DNA from 2 places in the Bacillus sp. 5w2 genome. Region 2 is predicted to be linked to the other one. Evidence: a T-box and tRNA genes for the amino acid it is inferred to sense, from the RefSeq annotation. Region 2 holds a T-box; the other holds one or more tRNA genes.
What was found. A T-box is a leader RNA that pairs with one kind of tRNA and senses whether it is charged. The one in region 2 lies ahead of ileS (isoleucine--tRNA ligase), so its partner is inferred to be a tRNA-Ile.
Positions count from the first base shown of each region.

Region 1: it encodes a tRNA-Ile, which carries the amino acid that the T-box ahead of ileS (isoleucine--tRNA ligase) is inferred to sense. The anticodon was not compared.

Region 1 is NZ_JBTIWT010000005.1:107,564-110,992, reverse strand. Features, by position in the region: gene ispG (flavodoxin-dependent (E)-4-hydroxy-3-methylbut-2-enyl-diphosphate synthase) at 1-526, opposite strand, end outside; gene ACXY7N_RS12370 (hypothetical protein) at 691-1,056, opposite strand; gene ACXY7N_RS12365 (DUF1189 domain-containing protein) at 1,129-1,887, opposite strand; tRNA gene ACXY7N_RS12360 (tRNA-Ile) at 2,130-2,203, shown strand; gene sodA (superoxide dismutase [Mn]) at 2,425-3,036, shown strand; gene ACXY7N_RS12350 (MFS transporter) at 3,153-3,429, shown strand, end outside.
Region 2 is NZ_JBTIWT010000001.1:333,617-337,045, reverse strand. Features, by position in the region: gene ACXY7N_RS01645 (bacteriocin-processing peptidase family protein) at 1-1,539, shown strand, start outside; T-box leader at 1,638-1,876, shown strand; gene ileS (isoleucine--tRNA ligase) at 1,933-3,429, shown strand, end outside.

The DNA of each region.
Region 1 (3,429 bases), on a different contig from region 2:
TCATAGATACGATAATATCGTGGAAATCTAAGTCCTCTAAAATTTTAATGTGATGTAGGGCGCTCTCGACCATACCATCTGCAGTTGGGTATCCATACTTTTCTAAAATGTGACGCTCTAATGAACCTGCGTTTACACCGATACGGATTGGAATACCGCGTTCTTTTGCTGCATTTACAACAGCTTCTACTTTATGGCGACGACCAATGTTACCTGGATTGATACGTACTTTATCAATGCCACCTTCAATTGCTTTTAAAGCAAGGCGATAATCAAAATGAATATCAGCAACAAGTGGAATGTTGATTTGTTTTTTAATATCAGCAATAGCATTTGCTGCGCGTTCGTCTGGAACAGCAACACGCACGACTTGACAGCCAGCTTCTTCTAAACGTTTAATTTCAGCAACTGTTGCTTCAACATCATGTGTTTTTGTTGTTGTCATACTTTGTATAATTAATTCATTATTACCGCCAATTGTTAAATTACCGACTTTAACTGGACGTGTTTTTGTACGATGAGTCATTTCATTCACGAATAGATCGCTCTCCTTATAAAAGAAGTTTCTTATTTAGTCCCTCATATCAATGATAGTATACGTGATACAGGGCTATAGAAACCGAAGTGCTCGGTTTCACTTTTACTATTGTATCAGCGCCTTCATGTAATTGACAAGGATTAAGTGATTGCTTATTGATATAACGGGAATTTATAAGACTTTCCAATTTGTATTTTTGTAGCAGATGTACTTTTGTTCAGTTGTTTAAAGTCATCAATTACCTTTTCAATAGAAGGGATTTTTTTCTTGTTAATTTGTTCGGTAATAGAAAGAACTGTCTCACCTGTTTTGACTTCAATTGTTTTATAAGTGACATCTGTTTCTTTTTCTGCTTTGTTCTCTTTCTTTTGTTTTGTATCTGTACTTTCTTGTTTTATCGTTTGGGCCGCATTTGTTTTTTTATATGAACTTAACATCGGTAAAGTGCCGATTTTTATATCGTAATAAAATATATAACCAAGAACAAGCACGAATAAGAATATACCTAATCTTTTCATATTCTTCACTCCTTTGCTAGGAATATATGCTTGTCCAAAAAAAAAATGCCTAATTAGGCATTTTTTTCGTTCTTATTTTTCTTTCGGTTTTGGAACTTCTTTAATTGTTAAGTATAGAACAATTAAAACAACTGCGATATAAATGAATGTTGAACCAGGTACAACGATTTTGAATAAATCCATAATCATAAAGAAGATTGTTGGAATTGTGTAGCTGTAAGCAGTTAACGTCCATACTTGCTTATAAGATAATTTACGTTGACCGCTCATAGCCGAACCTATAAACGCAAGTAAAGTAATTCCTAAGAAAGTAATAAATAATTGGAATAGGTATACTAAAACTCCGATAACGGCTAGTAAAATTGGATAAATACTATCGAATACAGAAATAAAATCTTTTAAATCTTTCTTCTCAAGAGATGTCCCTAATAAATCATTATAGGAGTATGTTTGTGTTTGACCATTTCCTATAGAAACTACTTTATCTTTTAAAATAAATAAACCAGTTTTGTTTTGATATTTTTCTATATCTGTTGTATTTGGATCAAATACGAAAAGAGCATCTCCCTCTTCTTTTTGAATAGGTTGTTCAATATCGGCTTTTAGTTCACCATTTTCAATTTTAAAATCAGGTAAATCTTTTTCAATTGCTTGATTTACCATGGTAACACTATCTTGAATAAAGCTACCGTAAAAGAATGTTCTTGGAATAGTAGTGATTAGACAAAGTAGCATAATATACAAAATGGTTTTTCCGATTTTTTGAAAACGGAATAGCGCCATATCTTTAGGCGAATATACGCTTTTTGCTAATTGGGTAAATATGGACATAGATTCACTTCCTTTATGTATGTATAAAATCATTGTAACGTAGGAATCTAGAGAATCTCAAGATATATTATATTTACATATAGTGGAGATAACTAAATTTCTTTTTATTAATTTTCTTCTTTTGAATGAGAAAAATACAATTGACACTTTTCTTTTCCATATGGTAAATTTATCTTACATTTCTTAAAGAATATATCCGATAGGGATTCCTTTATTTGATATGTTGTTACATACATAATTGTGGACCCTTAGCTCAGCTGGTTAGAGCAGACGGCTCATAACCGTCCGGTCGTAGGTTCGAGTCCTACAGGGTCCATATCCATTTCACATGTTTATTACGTCAGCAGGAAGCTTCCTTGTAGAAGGGAGCTTTTTTTATGAAATATATGAGCATTTTAATTGAAAAGAAGTGGGAATTTTGCTACTTTAATGATAGCAAGACAATGTGATTTATTTGTTTGCACCCTATGGCAATTAGGGTAGAATGAAGTTGTATGTCACTTAAGTGGCAATACATAAACTGGGAGGAATATAACAATGGCAAAACACGAATTACCAAATTTACCTTATGCGTATGATGCTTTAGAGCCTCACTTTGACAAAGAAACAATGAACATCCATCATACAAAACACCATAACACGTACATCACAAACTTAAACGCTGCTTTAGAAGGTCATGCAGAATTAGCTGACAAAAGCGTAGAAGAATTAGTTGCGAACTTAAACGAAGTACCAGAAGCAATCCGTACAGCAGTACGTAACAATGGTGGCGGACATGCTAACCATACATTCTTCTGGACAATCTTATCTCCAAATGGCGGCGGACAACCAGTAGGTGAACTTGCAACTGCAATTGAAGCGAAATTCGGTAGCTTCGATGCATTCAAAGAAGAATTCGCAAAAGCTGGCGCAACTCGTTTCGGTTCTGGTTGGGCTTGGTTAGTAGTAAATAATGGTGAGTTAGAAGTAACAAGCACACCAAACCAAGATTCTCCTTTAACTGAAGGTAAAACTCCAGTTATCGGTTTAGATGTTTGGGAACATGCTTACTACTTAAATTACCAAAACCGTCGTCCAGACTACATCGGTGCATTCTGGAATGTTGTAGATTGGAACGCTGCTGAAAAACGTTACCAAGAAGCAAAATAATTGTAATAACGATAGAAAAAGCTAGGAGAATGCTCCTAGCTTTTTTCTGTGCTTTCCTTTTACATAATTGAGCTTGTCTTTGGAAGACTAGAACATGAAGTAAAGGAGAGTTGTGTATGAAGTGGAAACATATAATTGGTGACGTTGAAGTGAATCGGGATTTAGTGTTATTGCTCCTTATTGGAGGTTTATACACGCTCGCAATTTCTTTATCGAATACGTTTGTTAACATTTATTTATGGAAACAAACACAAAATTATGTGAATCTTGGCTTGTATAATTTGGCCAGCGTTGTATTACAGCCTCTCACATTTCTTATAGGTGGGAAATTAGCGAAGCGTATTGATCGCTCAATTTTGTTACGAATAGGCGTAGGCACGTTAGCTATTTTTT
Region 2 (3,429 bases):
GAATCTATTGGACAGTACGGACAAGCAATGAAAAGATATAATAAGGCAATAGAACAAAAGGAAACGGCATTACCTTATTACCGAATTGGTGAAACACTTATGGCATTAGGGCAATTGACAGAAGCAAAGCAAGCGTATGAAACTTGTTTAGAGCTTGATGGGAATTTCGTCGGTGTACATTTACAGCTTGCGGAAATATACGAAAAAGAAGAAAACCGTTCTAAAGAACAAAGTCATATGGTTCAGGCGATGAAAGAAGAGCCGTTGCATATTAATATGGAATATTTGGCACAGATTTCAGTAGAAATGAATCTTCAGGAAGAATTGTTGACTGAACTAGAACAATTAGCGGACGAAGTACCTGAAATATGGCGATTAGATGCGATCGCATATGTGTATGGAGCAATGGATGAAATAGATAAAGAACAGGCATGGATTGAAGAGGCGCTACAATTAGATGGTGAGCATACAGAAGTTCTAAATCATTATGCAAAAGTGTTAGTGAAAAAAAGAAATGCAAAAGCAATTGAAATTGCAATGAAAGTGATACAAAAAGATGTAAATAATGAACGTATATTTGATGTATATGTAAAAGCGATAGAGCAACATAAGAAATTGTCTAACATACGAGATTTTCTTCATACATTAAAAGTGAAAAAGGCAGAAAGAAGTATGGCATTTATGTATGCTGCATCTGCAGTTACGGAAAGATGGATTGAACGTCAACAAAAGGAACAGCCGAAGAAATCCATAATTACGAGAGCTTTTTATCATATGAAAAACCGTGCAAAAGAAATTTCGATTATTACTACAATCATTGATTTATATGAACTTTCGTTAAAGTTAAATCCGAAAAATAGTATGGCAGCGCAGCGATTTGCACTATTTTACGAGAATGTGACGATGTATAAAGAGGCGATAGACGTATTGCAAACATCGTTAGAAAGTAAATGGGATTATGATGTAGCGAAGCAACTTGTAAATCTTTTCATAGCGTGTGAGGAAGAAGATATGTTACGGGATGCTTCGGAATTAACGAAGCAGATGGTTCGAGAGTTACCAGATGATTATGATACACTTCTTTTACAAGCACAAGTATTCTTTAAAATAGGTGAAGAAAGAAAAGCAGAGAAGATTACCTTACAATTAACGGAGCAAACACCGTTTGTAAGTAGAGCGTTCCTTGCTTTAGGAGAAATATATCAAAGTCAAGAAAGGTTTGAAGAGGCAATTCATGTGTTAGAAAATGCTTCTATACATCATCCAAATGAAACAGCAATTCTTCTTTCTTTAGCATCTTCATATCATGGTTCCGGCCAAACACTAAAGGCAGAAAAAATAACAAATGAAGTATTAATAATTGATGCGAGTGATTTGTTAGCAAGATATGATCGTGCTTGTTATTTAGCGCGGTTAAACAGAAATGAAGAGGCGAAGGAAGAACTTGAAATTGTCCTTCGTGAGGATGAGTCGGGATTTTTTGCTGAACTTATCGAGGATAAAGAAAATTTAGCAGCATTGCGAGAATTTGAAAAGTAATTGTATAAGAAAAGCGAAAAAGGGTATAAATAAAAATATATTTCGAATTAGTTGACAATTCATTGCCCAATGGCATAGAATAGCTTTTAACAAAGTATACAAATCTGAAGACGAGAAAGAGTAAAATAATGAACTGTTCCCCAGAGAGCCGGTATGTTGCTGAAAACCGGTGTGCAGACGTTATTTGAAAATCATCTCCGAGGAGCCGAGGCTGAAATAAGTAAGCCCGGACGGGTGTCTACCGTTACAAAGAACACGTATGATAGTACGTTGCTAAGTGCTATTAGTGAAGAGCTAATAGAATTAGGGTGGTATCGCGGGTAAGCCCGTCCCTACTTTATAGGGACGGGTTTTTTGTGTGCTTTTTTAAAAAATTCAAAGGAGTGATTGTACATGAAAAAAGTAGATGTAAAAGAGTCAGCTGTAGGGAGAGAAACACGTATTCGTAAGCAGTGGAACGAGCAAAGTATTTTCGAGCAATCAATTCAGAATCGAGAAGGCGCACAGTCTTTCGTATTTTATGAAGGACCACCAACGGCGAACGGTTTACCACACGTCGGGCATGCACTTGGACGGACAATTAAAGATGTAGTAGCAAGATATAAAACGATGGCTGGTTATAAAGTTTTAAGAAAAGCGGGATGGGATACACACGGTTTACCTGTAGAATTAGGTGTTGAGAAACAACTCGGTATTTCAGGTAAACATGAAATCGAAGAGTATGGCATTGAACCGTTTATTCAAAAGTGTAAAGAGAGTATATTCACATATGAGAAGCAGTGGCGTGAATTCACTGAAAGCATCGGTTATTGGGTAGATATGGATGATCCATACGTTACGTTAGAGAATCCATATATCGAAAGTGTATGGCATATTTTAGGGACGATTCATGAAAAAGGACTATTGTATAAAGGGCACAGAGTTTCTCCATATTGCCCAAGCTGTCAAACATCTCTTAGTTCACACGAAGTTGCACAAGGGTATAAAACAGTAAAAGATTTAAGTGCAACAGTTAAATTTAAAGTGAAAGATAGTGAAAATGAATATTTCCTAGGTTGGACAACAACACCTTGGACACTTCCGGCAAATGTTGCGCTCGCTGTACATCCAAATTTGGAATACGTGAAAGCGAAACAAGAAGGTCATGTATACATTGTTGCGAAAGAACGTGTACAAGATGTATTAAAAGAAAACTATGAAGTACTATCTGTTCATAAAGGAGAAGAATTAGTAAATACATCTTATACAGCACCATTTCCAATGAAAGAAGTTACAAATGGCTACCACGTTATCGCGGCAGATTTCGTAACGGCAGATAGTGGTACAGGACTCGTTCATATTGCTCCAGCATATGGGGAGGACGATTATAGAGTCGTTCAAAGTGAAGGATTGTCATTCTTACATGTTGTAGATGAAAAAGGTGAGTATACAGAAGCAGTACCATTTTTAAAAGGGAAATTTGTAAAAGATTGTGATGTGGATATCGTTCGTTATTTAGCGAAGGAAGGTTTACTATATCATAAAGAAAAGTATGAGCATAGCTACCCACATTGCTGGCGCTGTGATTCACCACTCCTTTATTATGCAGGAGAGAGTTGGTTAATCCGAACAACTGCAATTAAGGATACATTTTTACAAAATAACGATTCTGTTACTTGGTATCCAGATCATATGAAACATGGACGCTTTGGTAAGTTTTTAGAAAACATGGTGGACTGGAACATTAGCCGAAATAGATATTGGGGAACACCATTAAATGTATGGGAATGTGAAAGTTGTGATCATCAATTCGCACCGAAAAGCATTGCTGATTTAAGAAAGCATAGTACGAAAGAAACACCTGAAGATTTAGAATTGCATAAGCCGTATGTAGATGAAGTGCAAGTTTGT